2 regions of the Micromonospora sp. WMMD1274 genome follow, and region 2 is predicted to be linked to the other one. Evidence: riboswitches for the same ligand, from Rfam matches in the RefSeq annotation. Region 2 holds a riboswitch; the other holds the start of a gene.
The links. A riboswitch is a leader RNA that binds a small molecule or an ion and turns the genes downstream of it on or off. The one in region 2 is predicted to bind cobalamin.
Positions count from the first base shown of each region.

Region 1: another riboswitch for cobalamin. It lies ahead of ACN27D_RS24985 (peptidase); the one in region 2 lies ahead of ACN27D_RS01660 (VWA domain-containing protein).

Region 1 covers NZ_JBMHMG010000001.1:5,253,464-5,259,879, reverse strand. Annotated here, with positions in the region: gene ACN27D_RS24990 (hypothetical protein) at 24-509, opposite strand; gene ACN27D_RS24985 (peptidase) at 545-1,639, opposite strand; cobalamin riboswitch at 1,686-1,849, opposite strand; gene ACN27D_RS24980 (ABC transporter ATP-binding protein) at 2,005-2,688, opposite strand; gene ACN27D_RS24975 (ABC transporter permease) at 2,685-3,824, opposite strand; gene ACN27D_RS24970 (sensor histidine kinase) at 3,949-5,169, shown strand; gene ACN27D_RS24965 (response regulator transcription factor) at 5,166-5,804, shown strand; gene ACN27D_RS24960 (hypothetical protein) at 6,009-6,416, shown strand, end outside.
Region 2 covers NZ_JBMHMG010000001.1:442,020-451,977, forward strand. Annotated here, with positions in the region: gene ACN27D_RS01640 (precorrin-8X methylmutase) at 1-488, shown strand, start outside; gene ACN27D_RS01645 (precorrin-2 C(20)-methyltransferase) at 485-1,987, shown strand; gene cobM (precorrin-4 C(11)-methyltransferase) at 1,988-2,743, opposite strand; gene cbiE (precorrin-6y C5,15-methyltransferase (decarboxylating) subunit CbiE) at 2,740-3,948, opposite strand; cobalamin riboswitch at 4,019-4,162, shown strand; gene ACN27D_RS01660 (VWA domain-containing protein) at 4,209-6,212, shown strand; gene cobO (cob(I)yrinic acid a,c-diamide adenosyltransferase) at 6,212-6,826, shown strand; partial or broken gene ACN27D_RS01670 (cobyrinate a,c-diamide synthase) at 6,820-8,148, shown strand; gene cobC (Rv2231c family pyridoxal phosphate-dependent protein CobC) at 8,209-9,210, shown strand; gene cobA (uroporphyrinogen-III C-methyltransferase) at 9,363-9,958, shown strand, end outside.

The DNA.
Region 1 (6,416 bases), 4.8 Mb from region 2:
ACCCGGTGCGCCGCTGGTCACACCTAGGGAGCGGCGATGCTCGGCGGGGCGCCGGCGCCGAAGGACCAGCCCTCGACACTGCCCGGCGCGGGGTTGTAGCTGGTCGCCCCGGACGTGCTGTAGGACCAGGAGCCGCCGCTGGGGGCGTGCCAGTACGACCAGTACGCCGTGACCGGCGGGGTGTTGACGCACGGCTCGGTCGCGGCGGTGGGCTTGCCGTTGATCCGGCAGACGAAGGCCAGGCCCCAGCGGGCGGTGCCGGTGACTGTGAAGCCGGCGGCCTGCAGCGCGGCCAGGCCGGTGGCCGGGTCACCCGGGGCACATCCGACCTGGACGCCGCCGCCGAGCGCGGCGAAGTCGACGACCACTGTGACTCCCGAGGTGCCGACGCAGGCGGCGGCGTGCGCCGCCCGGGGCGCGGGTTCGGCGGCGGTCAGCGCGACGCCCGCCACGGCGGCGGCCAGCAGGCCGGCCAGCCAGGTGCGGACTGTGGAACGGTGACGGAACACGGGTCCTCCTGTGATCGGGTGAGCGGCGAGGGGGTTCACGGGCAGGCGAGCGCCGGCGCGCCGGGTTCGGCACCGGCGGCGGACAGGCGGGCGTACCCGGTCCCGGTGAGACCGAGGACGGCCTGGGCGGTGGCCCGCGGTGCGGTGGCCGGGTCGAAGCCGCCGCCGTCGAAGTCGACAGCGCCCCGGTCCGCCGGCGCCCCGGCGCAGCCGACCTGGAGTCCGGCGAGGAACGCCCGGGCGCGCGCCCAGGCCAGGGGCCGGCTGCCGTCGCGCAGGGCCTGCGCGGCGAGGCCGGTGCTGTTGGCGTTCGGCGTGCCGGCGGCGTTGGCGAAGCCGCCGTCGGCACCTTGGACGGACACGAGCCAGCGCAGCCCGGCGGCGGCGTCGGCCGGACGCCCCGCGGCGCGCAGCGCCTGCGTCGCGAGCGCGGTCGCGTCCACGTCGGACACGCAGACCGGTTGCGCGGGCAGCAGCGGGTAGCCGCCGTCCGGGCATCGGGTGCCGGCCAGCCAGGCGGCCGCCGCCGGTGGCGCCCCGGCCGCTGTGCGGTCCAGCGCCAGCAGCGCGAAGGACTGGCTGAACGCGTTGCTGTAGTCGCCGTACGCGGACCGGTCGCTGAACCGGCCGGCCGGCGTCTGGAGCGAGCGCAGCCGGGCGATCAGGTCGACCCCGCCGACGTCGGCCGGGTCGCCGCCGCGCACCTGCACGGCGAGGGCGAGCTTGGCTGTCGCGCCCGCGTACGCCTCGGCGACGCCGTCGCCGACGTATCCGTCGCGGATGTCCGGCCGGGTGACCCAGGCCAGCGCGTCGGCGCTGTAGTCGTCGGCGGCGCCCGCGGCGGCGAAGGCGAACACGGCGTCGAGGGTCAGCCCCTGGTCGGGGTAGGCGACGCCGTCGAAGACCGCCTCGAAGCGTTCCCCGTCGACCAGTTGCCGGGCGAGCCAGCCGGCGGCGGCCTCGGGGCGGGTGAGGGCGGCGCGCTCGGGTGCGGCGACGGCCGGTGTGGTGAGGATGAGGCGGCGAGCACGCCGCAGAGGAGCGCGAGCAGGCGGTGCCGGCTTCGGCGGACGACCATCGGAAGCGCCTTTCCGGCCCGGCGGTCGTCGAAAGCCCGGCCGATGCGGCAACGCCGGGTCGGTCGGGACTCCGACCCGTGGGCCACGACGGGTGGGGAGCGGATTCACGCGTACGACGGGTATTCGGGCTCGCCGCCAGAGTTCACTGGACGGCCTACCGTTGCGGGCCAGCGCCGGATTTCGACCGGTCTTCCCCCGCACGTACACGCGGTGATTCAGTTGTCGCGACAGTCTTATGTGGCCGTAGCCCCGGTGTCAATGCGCCAGGAGCCGCACACGTGCCGTGACGAGCGGCGGAGTCGGCGGTCTCACATTCCGTCGGCCGCGACCGCGTTCCCGCCGGCCGGGGACGGGCCGGCGTCCCGGCGTACGCCGGGTTGCTGCTGCGGGCCGGACAGCTCGTGGGTCGCGCCGCTTCAGCGGGCCGGTGCCGGAAGGTGGAGGCGGCCGTCGTGGACCTCGGCGATCTGGTCGGCGGCGGTGAGGAGCGTGCGGTCGTGGGTGACCAGGACGGTGGCGGTGGCCTGCTGGTGGGTGAGGCGGGTGATCAGGTCGATGACGGCGGCGCCGCGTTCGTGGTCGAGGGCGCTGGTGGGTTCGTCGACGAGCAGCACGGTGGGGTCGTTCATCAGGGCGCGGGCGATGTTGACGCGCTGGCGCTGGCCGCCGGAGAGCTGGTGGGGCCGGCGGTCGGCCTGGCCGGCGAGGCCGACCGCGTCGAGGAGTTCCATGGCGCGGGTGCGGGCCGTGGCCGGCGGGCGGCCGTCGATGTGGGCCATGACCTGGAGCTGCTCGGCGGCGGTGAGGGAGGGCAGCAGGTTGGGCTGCTGGAAGACGATGCCGATCCTGCGGCGGCGCAGGTCGGCGAGTTCGCTCCTGATCATGCCGGTGGTGGGGGTGCCGTCGACGGTGACGGTGCCGGAGTCGGGGGTGATGAGGGTGGCGGCGACCGCGAGGAGGCTGGACTTGCCGGAGCCGGAAGGGCCGATCACGGCGGTCAGGCTGCCCTTGGGTACGTCCAGGGTGACGCGGTCGAGGGCGGTCAGGCGGCCCTCGCCGTCGGGGTAGGTGAGGGTGACGTCGGTCAGGTTCAGGCTCATCGGGCGCTCCCCAGGGCGGTCAGCGGGTCGACGGAGGTGATGCGGCGGATGGACAGAGCGGCTCCGAGCGCGCCGAGAATGACGATCACGGCCGCGGGGAGCAGGACGGTCACCGGGGTCAGGAGGAACGGCACCGCGGACCCGGCGACGAGGGCGCCGAGGGCGGCGGCGATGCCGGTGCCGAGCAGGGTGCCGCCGGTGAGCAGGACGACGGCCTGTCCGAGGGCGTCCTTGAGAAGGTTGGCGGTGGAGGCGCCGAGTGCCTTCAGCACGGCGACGTCACCGCTGCGCTGGATGGTCCAGACGGTGAAGAAGGCACCGATGACCAGGGCGGAGATGGCGAACAGGAAGCCGCGCATCAACTGTAGGGAGCCGTTCTCGGAGGTGTAGGAGCCGATCGCGGACAGCGAGTCGTCGACGGAGACCGTCTCGGTGCCCGCCTGCCGGTCGATGGCCGCCAGATCGGCCCCCGAGGTGGTGGTCAGGGCGACGACGGTGGCCGTCGGGCCACCGCCACCGGTGCCGGTGGGAGGCGCGATCCGCTGCCACGCGTCCAAGCTGGTCCACACCACAGGGGTGTGGCTGAAGGAGGCGTCGCCCCGTACTGCAGCCACTGTGAGTTGCTGCGCGGCCAGCGTGATCGAGTCACCGGCCTGCACGCCGAGGTCGTCGGCGGCCTTGGTGGACAGCACTGCCGAGCGCCCGTCGATCCTGCCGCTGTCGGGGGCCAGGCGGGAGCCGGGCCGGACGCCGAAGGCGGAGACCCCGGCGCTTCTGTCCCCGGCGGTGGCCTTGGTGGTGGTGATGCCCAGCGGCTCGGCACCGGTGACTCCGGGAGCCTCGGCCCACTGCTCCCACTGCTTCTCGGTGACCGTGGAGTTGGAGTACGACACACTCTGGCCGTCGCCGGGTGCCTGGAAGGCGATCCTGTCGGCGGGCAGGCCGGTGATGGCCGAGACGTTCTGCTGGCCCAGTCCGGCCGTCAACCCGGACAGCAGCCCGACCAGCAGGGTGATCAACACGATGACGGTCCCCATCAGGGCAAAGCGCCCCTTGGCGAACTTCAGATCTCTCCAGGCGACGAACACGGCCTCGGCCTGTCCTTTCCAGCGGTGGAAGCGGTATGGATCCACCATCGCTGCCGACGCCCGTGTGCGCGTCTGGCGTAGGACGGCACTTCGCGGGCCGGAAGACGGCACCCGGGTTCTAACTTTCGATAGAGGCCCCCGGGCCGCCTGCCTCGGTAACGTGGGACGCACTGTGAGCACCGCTGCCCCCGTCCTGACGCCGACCATCCGGGCCCTGGCCTGGTGCCTTCACCTGCTGATCGCCGGCCTGCTCGTCCTGGCCGCCGGCCGGGCGGTGGCCGTCGACCGGCCCCACGCCGGACTGATCGTCGCTGCTGCGGCGGCGTTCGGCCTGACGTACGCCGCCGGGCCGTTCCTTCCCCGCATCCGCCGCTCGCGGCGGACCGCCGCGTGGTGGCTGGCCGCCGTGGGCGCCGTGTGGCTGTTGCTGCTGGGCCTGTCCCCCGACGCGATCTGGGTGGCCTTTCCACTGTACTTCCTCCAGCTCCACCTGCTGCCGCGCCGCGCCGGCCTGGCCGCCGTGATCGCCACCGCCGCGGCTGCCGTCGCCGGGTTCGCCGCCCACGCCGGCTCCTTCACCCCGGCCGTGGCGATCGGTCCCGCGCTCGGCGCCGCCGTCGCCGTCGGGGTGGTGTGGGGATACCAGGCCCTGTACCGGGAGAGCGAGCAGCGCAGGCAACTGATCGAGGAACTCACCGCCACCCGGGCCGACCTGGCCCGGGCCCAGCATACCGCCGGCGTACTCGCCGAACGCGAGCGTCTGGCCCGCGAGATCCACGACACCCTCGCCCAGGGCCTGTCCAGCATCCAACTGCTGTTGCGCGCCGCCGAGCGCGCCCTGCCCGGCCGGACCGACGCCGCCGCGGGCCACGTCGACGCGGCCCGCCAGGTCGCCGTGGACAACCTCGCCGAGGCCCGGCGCTTCGTCGCCGCACTCACCCCGCCCGCCCTGGAGGGCACCACCCTGGCCGGTGCACTGGAGCGCCTGTGCACCACCACCAGCGCCCGCCACCGCCTCACCGCGCGCTTCCGCCTCGGCGGCGATCCCGTGCCGCTGTCGACCGCCCAGGAGGTGGCTCTCCTGCGTGTCGCCCAGTCCGCCCTCGCGAACACGGTCCGGCACGCCCGGGCCACCACCGCCGAGGTCACCCTCAGCAATCTCGGCGACCACGTCGCCCTGCACGTCGTCGACGACGGGCGCGGCTTCGACCCCGAACGGACGTCCGCCCCCGACGCCGACAGCGGCGGCTTCGGCCTGGCGGCCATGCGTGCCCGCATGGACACCCTCGGCGGCACCCTGGCCGTCGAGTCCGCGCCCGGTCACGGCACCGCCCTGACCGCCCGGCTTCCCCTCACCCAACCCACCGAGACCGAGCCCGAGGGCCGCCCGTGACCGACGACGCCCCCATCCGCCTCCTCCTGGCCGACGACCACCCCGTCGTACGGGCCGGGCTGCGCGCCGTGCTGGAAACCGAACCCGGCCTCGTCGTCGTGGCCGAGGCCGCCACCGCCGAGGACGCCGTCACCCGCGCCGCCGAAGGCGACATAGACGTCGTGCTGATGGACCTCCAGTTCGGCAAGGGCATGGGCGGCGCCGAAGCCACCGCCCGGATCACCGCCCGCCCGGGAGCGCCGCGCGTGCTGATCGTCACCACCTACGACTCCGACGCCGACACCCTGCCCGCCATCGAGGCCGGCGCCACCGGCTACCTCCTCAAGGACGCCCCACCCGAGGACCTGGCCGCCGCCGTCCGCACCGCCGCCGCCGGACGCACCACGCTGGCGCCCGCCGTCGCGGACCGGCTGATGAACCGCCTGCGTACGCCGGGCACCGCCCTGACCCGACGGGAGACCGAGGTCATCGCGCTGGTCGCGGACGGTCTGTCCAACCAGGCCATCGGCGCCCGCCTCTACCTGACCGAGGGCACGGTCAAGTCCCACCTGGCCCGCATCTACGCCAAACTCGGCGTCGACTCTCGCACCGCCGCCGTCGCCACCGCCACCGACCTCGGCCTCATCCGCCGCTGACCGGGTGTCCGACGGTCGCCTGTTCCCGCCCGCCGGTCACCGCTCACCCTCCGACGGCCATTGGCCCCGGTTCCTTGGTCTCCTGCGGTGTCGCCGCGCCGACGCGGGTCGAGCGGCCTGTCCGATTCCGCGCTGTCCGCTTTCCCGCGCGCGAGTGACCGACAGGTGACTGCAGCGTGACACGCCGTGGATACGCTGCCAACCATGGCCCCGGGTCCACCGACCCTTCTGGAGGCTGCCGACGAGGCGGCCCGGCCACTGCGCGCCGTGCTGGAGGACGTCTGGCTGACCCTCGACACCGCGGTCGAGGGCGAGGGCCGCTGGCTGGAGCTGTACGGCGGTGCACCGGCAGATCCGGTGTTCGTGTGCCTCGACGCGATGAGCAACGTCCTGCACGTCCGCTTCGACGGCGCCGATTCGCTGACCGTGAGCTATCTGCCCGGCTGGTGCTACGAGGCCGCCACCGCGGCGCACGCGGACCGGCGGCCGGAGGCGTCCGCCGTCATGGTGACCGACGTCGACGCCGCCCAGCCGCTGGTCTTCGACCTGAGGGTCGAGCACCGGATCGCCGGTGCCGAACGGAGCGTCGTGGTCGGCGGAGAGACGATCTCG
Region 2 (9,958 bases):
TGGTCATCCACCCGGCGCTGGTCGCCACGGCCCGCTCGGCGCTGCGGTCGGGCGCCCCGATCCTCACCGATGCCCACATGGTCGCCGCGGGCGTGACCCGGGCCCGACTGCCGCGCGACAACGAGGTCCGCTGCCTGCTGCGCGACCCGCGCGTCCCCGGCCTCGCCCAGGGCTGGTCGACCACGCGCTCGGCCGCCGCCGTCTCGCTGTGGGCCGAACACCTCCAAGGCGCCGTCGTCGCGTTCGGCAACGCGCCAACCGCGCTGTTCCACCTGCTGGAGATGCTGCGCGACGGCGCACCGCGGCCGGCGGCGGTCATCGGCACCCCGGTCGGCTTCATCGGGGCCGCTGAGGCCAAGCAGGCGCTGATCGACCTTGCCGGCGACGACCCGAACCTCGACGTGCCATACCTCGTCGTCACCGGCCGCCGCGGCGGCTCGGCGATGGCCGCCTCGGCCCTCAACGCCCTCGCACAGGAGCAGGAATGAGTGGCGTCCTCTACGGCGTCGGCGTCGGCCCCGGCGATCCCGAACTGATCACGCTCAAGGCCGCCCGGATCATCGGCGCGGCGGACGTGGTGGCCTACCACCAAGGCGTCGGCAAGAGCTCCAACGCCCGGCGGATCGCGGCTGGTCTGCTGCCCGACGGCGTGGTCGAGGAGGCCCTCGTCTACCCGGTCACGACGCAGGCGACCGATCATCCGGGCGGGTATGCCGGCGCGATGGCCGACTTCTACCTCGAGTGCGCCGAGCGCCTGCGTCACCACCTGATCGCCGACCGCGACGTCGTCGTGCTGTCCGAGGGGGACCCGATGCTCTACGGGTCGTTCATGTACCTGCACGACCGTCTAGCCGAGGAATTCCAGACTCACGTCATCGCCGGTGTCCCGGCGTTCGCGGCCGCCACCGCCACCACCGCGCTTCCCCTGGTGCGCCAGACCGACGTGCTCACGGTGCTGCCGGGCACCCTGCCCGAGCCCGAGCTGGCACGGCGCCTGGCCGACACCGACGGCGCGGTGATCATGAAGCTCGGCCGCACCTTCGCCAAGGTCCGCTCAGCGCTGCAGCAGGCTGGCCGCATCAAGGGTTCCTGGTACGTCGAGCGCGCCTCGATGGACGCCGAACGGGTGCTCCCCGTCGCCGACGTCGACCCTGCTACAGTCCCGTACTTCTCGATCGTCCTGGTCCCGGGCGACACGCGTCCCGGCGTCGCCCGCTACGACCGGCCCGAACGCGAGCCGTTCCGGGCGGCGCCCGGCGCGGAGGTCGTCGTGGTAGGACTGGGACCCGGACCGGAGGAGTGGCTTTCCCCCGAGGCCTCACACGTGTTGGCCGAGGTCGACTACGTCGTCGGTTACGGACCGTACGTCCAGCGTGTGCCGCAACGGCCCGGGCTGGTACGGCACGCGTCCGGCAACAGCGTCGAGGTGGACCGCGCCCGGGCGGCGCTCGATCTCGCGTTGGCCGGTGAGCGGGTCGCTGTTGTCTCCGGAGGCGACGCCGGCATCTTCGGCATGGCGTCGGCCGTATTCGAAGCTGCCGAGGACCCTCGTTACGCCGACGTCACGGTCCGCGTGGTGCCGGGCATCTCGGCGGTCCAGGCCGTCGCGGCGCGTGCGGGCGCGCCCATCGGCGCCGATTTCGCGGTGCTGAGCCTCTCCGACCGGCTCAAGCCGTGGGAGGTGGTGGAGAAGCGACTGCGTGCCGTCGCCGAGGCCGACCTGGTGCTCGCGCTGTTCAACCCGCGCTCGCGCTCACGCACCGAGCAGTTGGCACGGGCCAAGGCGGTGCTGCTGGAACAGAAGCCGTCGGCCACGGTCGTGGTTGTCGGGCGCGACGTCGGACGACCCGGCGAGAGCCTCTGCGTGACGAGTCTCGGCGAGCTGGAGCCGGAGACGATCGACATGAGGTGCCTGGTGCTCATCGGTGCCTCGGCCACCCGCGTCACCGAAAACGGCCAGGTCTGGAGTCCTCGATTCGTGCGGTGATCAGGCGTGGGCGCGCCGCTCGCGGCCGGCCGCGTACAGAAACGACTCGCCGCCGCGAACATCTGGCGCCAGCGCCGGCCCGACGAGGATGACGGCGGCCTGGCGCAGCCCTGCGGCCTCCACCTGCTCACCGATGTCAGCCAGCGTCGCGCGCAGCACGAGTTCACCGGGCTGGGTTGCCCGGGACACCACTACGGCGGGGCAGGTCGCGCCGTAGTGCTCGGCCAGCTCAGCGGCCAGCTCCCGGGTCCGGGTGACCGCCAGGTGCAGTGCCAGCGTCGCGCCGGTCGTCGCGAAGGCAGCGAGCCTCTCCCCTTCGGGCATCGCCGTCGAGCGGGCCTGGGCGCGGGTGAGCACAACAGACTGAGCCAGCTCGGGAACAGTCAGCTCGGCACCCACGATGGCGGCGGCCGCGGCGTAGGCGGGGACGCCCGGAGTGATGTCCCACGGCACCTGGGCCGCGTCGAGCCGACGAGCCTGCTCGTGGACGGCCGAGTACAGCGACGGGTCCCCGGAGCACAGTCGGACCACATTGAGGCCTTCGGCGTGCGCCCGGATCAGCTGCGCGGTGATCTCGTCGAGGTCGAGGTGCTGGGTGTCTACCAGGCGGGCACGCGGGCGGCAATGTCCGAGCACTCCCGCGTCCAGGTAGGTGCCCGCGTACAAGCAGACGTCGGCAGCGTTCAGTAGCCGAACGGCCCGTAGCGTGAGCAGGTCGGCGGCGCCGGGTCCGGCCCCGACGAAGTGGACGGTCATGACGCTCCCTTGGTGACGGACCACTGGCTGACCGCACGCCCCGGCGACCAGCCGGTGAAACGACCGAGCGGTTCGGCTCGCTCGACGTGCAGCCGTATCAGCTCGCCGCCGTGGCGGCGGTAACGCTCCAGCAGGACAGCCTCGGTCTCGGCCGTGACGCCGTGCACGACGAGCCGTCCGCCGGTATGCAACGCCGCCCAGCAGCCGTCCAGCACCCCCGGCGTCGTCGCGCCCCCACCGACGAACACCGCGTCGGGACGTCGCAGGTGGTGCAATGCGTCAGGTGCCCTTGCCTGGACGACTTCGAGCGAGGGCACCCCGTGGCGCTGCGCGTTGGCACGAACCAGGGCGGCCCGATCGGCACGTGGCTCGATCGCGACCGCATGGGCTGTCGGCCACGCGCGCATCCACTCCACCCCGATCGATCCGCTGCCGGCGCCGACATCCCAGAGCAGCTGCCCGGGGGCGGACGACAGCCGCGCCAGTGCGCTGGCGCGCAGGTCGCGCTTGGTGATCTGCCCGGTGTGCTCGAACGCCTCGTCCGGCAGCACCGCTCCGGCCGCCCACCCCTGCCCGGTCCCCCGGACCTGCACGGCCACGACGTTCAGCCTCGGCACATCGGTGACATTCCAGCTGCGCGCTACCGCCTCCACCCGTGACTCCGTCGGCGACCCCAGGTCACCGAGCACGACCAGCCGCGAGTCACCCCAGCGGTGTTCCGCGAGCAACCCCGCGACGGCCGCGGGCGTCGACTCGTCACTGGACAGCACCAGCAGCCGGCGGCCCGCGGCGAGGGCTGGCACAAGCAGCCGGATATCTCGGCCCACGAGGCTGATCACCGTCGTGGTCTCGGCTGGCCAGCCCATCTGCGCCCGCGCAAGAGCGACTGATGACACCGCCGGCACGACCGTCACCCGTTCGGCGCCGAGGATATCCAGCAACGTCGTGCCGATGCCAGACAGAAGCGGATCTCCCGAGGCGAGAGCGACGACCGGCGCACGGCGGCCTTCCAACGTGCTGGCGAGGCTCTCGCGGAGCGGGACGGGCCAGATGACCCGGTCCTGCCCCTTGACCGCAGGCACCGACTCGAGGTGCCGGCGGCCGCCCAGCAGGGTCGCCGCGCTGCGTACCAGTGCTCGGGCCGGTTCGGCCAGACTCACCCAACCATCGGCTCCGAGCCCGACGACGGTGACGTGCGCGCTCATAAAGGTGAACCTTAGCCCCGCGTATTCGGGACCGAGACCCCTGCCCGGACCGTCAGGACAGCGTCTAGGGTGGCTGGCGAAGGTTCGAGGTGCCCCACGCCGACGGCTACGGGGAGAATCTGGGAAGCCGGTGAAAGTCCGGCACAGGGCCCGCTGCGGTGACCCCGGCACAGACCGGGGAAGTCCGAAGACCGGCCTCGATCCGACCCGCGACGCGACCGCGACGCGGACCGCCATGGCAGATCGAGCGGGAGCCCTACATGCCAGCGCAGTACCCCTTCTGTGCCGTCGTCGGCTCTGACGACATGACCCTCGCCCTCACCCTGGTCGCCATCGACCCGCTCATCGGCGGTGTCCTGGTCCGTGGGGAGAAGGGCACCGCCAAGACCACCACCGTCCGGGCACTGGCCCAAGTGCTGCCCCCCGTCCGGGTCTTCGAGGGCGACCGTTTCTCCGTCGACCCGGACGACCCCGCCGCGATGTCTCCCGACGGACCGTTCGAGCCGCGTGCGCGAGTCGTCGAGCGGCGGGTTCGGCTCGTGGAGCTCCCGATCGGTGCCAGCGACGACCGGGTGACCGGCTCCCTTCACCTCGACGCCGCGCTGCGCGACAGTGTCGTCGCCTTCGAGCCGGGTCTGCTGGCTCGTGCCCACCGCGGTCTGCTTTACGTCGACGAGGTGAACCTGCTGCACGATCACCTGGTCGACCTGTTGCTCGACGCTGCAGCCACCGGACGGGTAAGCGTCGAGCGCGACGGCATCTCCGTCGAACACGCCTCCCGGTTCGTGCTGATCGGCACGATGAACCCCGAGGAGGGCGAGCTACGCCCGCAACTGCTGGACCGCTTCGGCCTGACCGTCGAGGTGGCCGCTCCGCGCGACCCGGCCTCGCGCGTGGAGGCCGTTCGCCGCCGACTTGCCTTCGACGCCGACCCCGAGACGTTCACCGCGGCCTGGGCGCCCGCGCAGGCGCAGCTGCGCGCCCGTCTGGCCGAGGCGCAACGCTCGGTGGCAGCGGTGGCGCTCGACACGGAAACGCTGACGGCGATCGCCGAGATCTGCGCCGCGTTCGACGTAGAGGGGCTCCGCGCCGACCTGGTGACCGCCCGGACGGCCGCCGCACACGCCGCCTGGCAGGGACGTGACCAGGTGACCCGCGCGGACATCCGCGTGGCAGCCCGGCTTGCCCTGCCGCACCGGCGTCGGCGCAACCCGTTCGACGAGCCGGGCTTGGACGAGGAGCGCCTCGACCAGCTACTCGGCCGCGACGATCCCGGCCCCGAGGATGACGGCCCGGGTGACGGCCCCGGCGGGACGCCGCACGACGATCGGGCCGAGCAGGCACCCGCGGGCGGCGCATCGGAGTCCCTTCCGCGCTCCGGCGCCGAGCCCGGCCGGCAGGCACCGCCGGCGAATGCGGCGAGCGAGACGGTCACCCCGGCTGGTCAGCCGGTTCGCGCCCGGCTGCTCGTCGTGCACGGCACCGGGAAGGGCCAGTCCGGACGCCGCTCGCAAGCGCGTACCCCTCAGGGCCGCGTCGCCGGGGTGAAACGCGACCGGTCCACCACCGGTCGGCTTCACCTGCCCGCCACCATCGCCGCCGCCGCACCGCACCAGGTTTCCCGTGGCGGCCGCACCACCGGATGCGGCCTCGTGCTGTCCGCCATCGACCTGCGTCGGGCCGAGACCGTCGGTCGGGAATCCAACCTCGTCCTGCTCTGCGTCGACGCGTCCGGGTCGATGGCGGCGCGCCGTCGGATGGAGCAGGTCAAGGCAGCGGTCCTCGCGCTGCTGCTGGACGCCTACCGTCGTCGTGACAAGGTGGCCCTGGTGACGTTCCGCCAGCAAACCGCGGACGTCACGTTGCCGCCGACCGGCTCGGTCGACGTCGCCGCACGCCGTCTGGCGCAGCTGCCCGCCGGCGGACGAACCCCGCTCGCCGAAGGCCTCGAGCAGTCGGCGGGGGTGCTGCGCCGGGAGGCGCTGCGCGACCCGTCGCGCCGTGCCTTGCTCGTGGTCGTCACCGACGGGCGGGCCACTGCCGGGCCTGATGCGCTCGGCCGTGCCCATCGCCACGCCCGGCACCTCGCCGTGTCCGGCGCGCAGAGCGTTGTCGTCGACTGCGAGACAGGCCGCTTCCGGCTCGGGTTGGCGGCTGAGCTCGCCGCCCACCTACGGGCCGAGTACGTGCCGCTCGGCGAGGTGACGGCCGACGGTCTCACCGGTGTGGTGCGCGCCGCGACCGCCCGTGAGGCGGTGGCCTGATGCCGCAGGGAAAGCCGCTCGTCGTGCCGGAAGACGGGCTCAGCACGCGGCAGCGTCGCAACCGCCCGCTGCTGATGGTCCACACCGGTAACGGCAAGGGAAAGTCGACCGCCGCTTTCGGCCTGGCGATGCGGGCCTGGAACCAGGGCTGGGATATCGGCGTCTTCCAGTTTGTCAAGTCCGCCAAGTGGCGCATCGGCGAGCAGACCGTGCTCGAACGCCTCGCCCGGCTACACGAGGAAACCGGCGAAGGCGGTCCGGTCGAGTGGCACAAGATGGGCTCGGGCTGGTCATGGAGCCGCAAGAGTGGCACCGACGACGACCACGCCGCCGCGGCAGCGGAGGGATGGGCCGAAGTCAAGCGACGCATCCAGGCCGAGCGGCACCGCTTGTACGTGCTCGACGAGTTCACCTACCCGATGCAGTGGGGCTGGGTGGACGTCGACGATGTCGTCGAGACGCTGGCGAACCGCCCGGGCACCCAGCACGTGGTCGTCACAGGCCGCCGCGCGGACCCACGCCTGCTGGAGGTCGCCGATCTGGTCACCGAGATGCAGCATGTGAAGCACCCGATGGACGTGGGCCAGAAGGGCCAGCGGGGCATCGAATGGTGACCCTGCCACGGGTCCTCGTGGCGGCGCCGGCCTCCGGGCACGGCAAGACGACGGTCGCGACCGGGCTGATGGCCGCGCTCGCTGCCCGCGGGCACGTCGTCTCCGGCCACAAGGTGGGGCCGGACTACATCGACCCCGGTTACCACGCCCTCGCCACCGGCCGCCCCGGCCGCAATCTCGACCCCCACCTGGTCGGCCCTTCGCTCATCGTGCCCCTGCTGCTGCACGGTGCCCGCAACGCCGGCATTGCGGTCATCGAAGGCGTGATGGGCTTGTTCGACGGTCAGATAGGCGGCGACGGGTTCGCCTCGACCGCGCACGTCGCGACGCTGACCCGAACACCGGTCGTCCTCGTCGTGGACGTCTCGCACGCCGCACGCAGCGTCGGCGCGGTCGTGCACGGCATGGCTACCTTCGAGCCCGGCGTCACGATCGCCGGCGTCGTACTCAACAAGGCCGGCTCCCCCCGCCATGCCGCCGAGGTCGCCGGGGCCGTGGAGTCCATTGGCGTCCCCATCCTGGGCATCCTCCGGCGTGACCAGGGAATCACCGCCCCCTCGCGGCACCTCGGGCTCGTTCCGGCCACCGAACGCGACACGGCGGCCGATTCGCTCGGCCGGCTCGCTGAACAGGTCGCCGCGCACGTGGACCTGGACGCCGTCTTGGAGATCTCGCGAACCGCACCGGACCTCAAGGCGGCACCCTGGGAACCCAGCCAGCAGGTGTGCCGCTCTTCCTTGGCGGCTCCGGTGGTGGCGGTCGCGGCGGGCCGCGCATTCACCTTCCGCTACACCGAGACGACCGAACTGCTCGAAGCGGCGGGATGCAGCGTCATCCCCTTCGATCCCGCGACAGACCGACATCTGCCCAGCGGCGCTCGAGGGCTATACCTGGGCGGTGGCTTCCCGGAGGTGCACGCCGCGGCGCTGAGCGCGAACACGAGCCTGCGTGCCGAGCTGCGCCAGGCTGTGCTGGACGGCGTCCCGACCGTCGCCGAATGCGCCGGCCTGCTGTACCTGTGCCACACCGTCGACGGCCACCCCATGGTCGGGGCCCTCGACGCGGACGCCGCGATGACGCCACGCCTCACCCTGGCCTACCGGCGGCCCACCCTGGTCGACGACCAGCTCCTCGGGCCGGCCGGCGCCGCCGCGACCGCGCACGAGTTCCACCGCACGACGGTCACCCCGGTGCACGGCGACCGGCCGGCCTGGACGGTCGACGCCGAGCCCGTCGGTTATGCCGGCCCCACCCTGAGCGCGTCCTACTTGCACGTGCACTGGGCCGGTCACCCTCACCTCGCCCAATCCTTCGCCGACGCCGTCGCGTCGCAAGCCCGCCCCGCCCCTCGCGCCTTGGTGCCGCCCGGGCCGGCATCGGTGGTGTGCCCGCCGCCGGCCGACACGGAGGCCGAGATCGGCAACGATCTGCTCGACCTCGCGGACGACAGGAGCCGGCGGCCTCGCCCGGACTGGCTTGACCAGTCACTTTGCGACGGTATCGCCGCCTGCACCAGCTACCCCGACACCACGGCGGCGCAGCAGACAGTGGCACGGCGCCACGACCGCCGCCCCGATGACGTCCTCGTCACCGCCGGGGCCACCGAGGCGTTCTTCCTGCTCGCCCGCGCCCGACCGTGGCAACGCCCGGTCGTCGTACATCCGCAGCTCACCATGCCGGACGTTGCCTTGCGCACCGCTGCCCACGTCCTCTGCCGGCCCGAGAACGGCTTCGCCCTGGAACCGGATTCCATCCCCACGAACGCGGACCTCGTGGTCATCAGCAACCCCACCGACCCGACGGGTCGGCTGCACCCGGCTGCGACGATCCGTGCGCTGTGCCGACCTGGGCGGGTGGTGGTAGTCGACGAATCCTTGATGGATTTCGTGCCCGGCCAGCCAGACAGTCTGGCCGAGCACCGAGTCACGGGTCTGCTGGTCATCCGTACTCTCACCAAGCTATGGTCCATGCCCGGCATCCGCGCCGGCTACGTCATCGGCGACCCGGCCTTACTCGCCGACCTGCGCGCGCAGCAGCCGCCGTGGTCGGTCAGCACCCCGGCCCTGCACGCCATCGCGGCGACCGCCAGTCCCGAGGCAACACGCGAGGCCAGACGGCAAGCACATCGAGTCGAGCAGCACCGGCGGGTCCTCGTCGATGGGCTCAACGCACTCGGCATCGAGGTCGCCGCCTCCAATGCCCCGTTCGTACTCGCGCGGCTGGGGTCCGCCGCCCGTATCCGGCTGCACGGCGACGGCATCGCCGTGCGTCGCGTCGACAGCGTTCCCGGTCTGGACGACACCTGGGTCCGCATCACCGTGCCCGAGCCCGCGGCCACCCGCCACCTGATCACCGCACTGGGAGTCCACACCGCATGGAGATGAACGTCACCGGACGCTGCGTCCTCCTCCTGGACGGCGCCGACCACGCCGTCCCGATCGTCGCGGGACTGCTGCGCGACGGTGCCGACGTGACCGTCCATGCCGCCACAGTCTGCGCCGCCCTAGAGGACCTCGCCCAACGCGGCCGCCTCAGGTTGACCGCCGAGCCCGTCGACGAGACAACCTTCGACCTGGTCATCCGCTCCGTTACGCGACCGCAACGCCAGCCTGCCACCGCACCCACGGACACCGGCCGCGTGACGCTTGTCGGCGCCGGACCGGGCGACGCCGGCCTGGTGACGGTCGCCGGACGAGCCGCGATCGAAACCGCCGACGTCGTCGTCGCCGACCGGCTCGCCCCCTGGGAGTCGCTGGCCTGGGCGCCTCCGGGCGTGCAGGTCATCGACGTGTCGAAGATCCCGTTCGGACGCTCGACCAGCCAGGAGGAGATCAACCGGCTCCTCGTCGAGCACGCGAAGTCCGGCAAGCACGTCGTGCGGCTCAAGGGCGGTGACTCGTACGTGTTCGGCCGCGGTTTTGAAGAGGTCCAGGCCTGCACCGCCGCTGACGTCCCGGTCACAGTGCTGCCCGGAGTCACCTCCAGCGTCGCGGCACCCGAGCTGGCCGGTATCCCGGTCACCCACCGCGGCCTCGCCCAGGGATTCACCGTGATATCCGGCCACGTTCCGCCCGGCCACTCGGCTTCCACGCTGGACTACGCCGCACTGGCACAATCCGGTACCACCCTGGT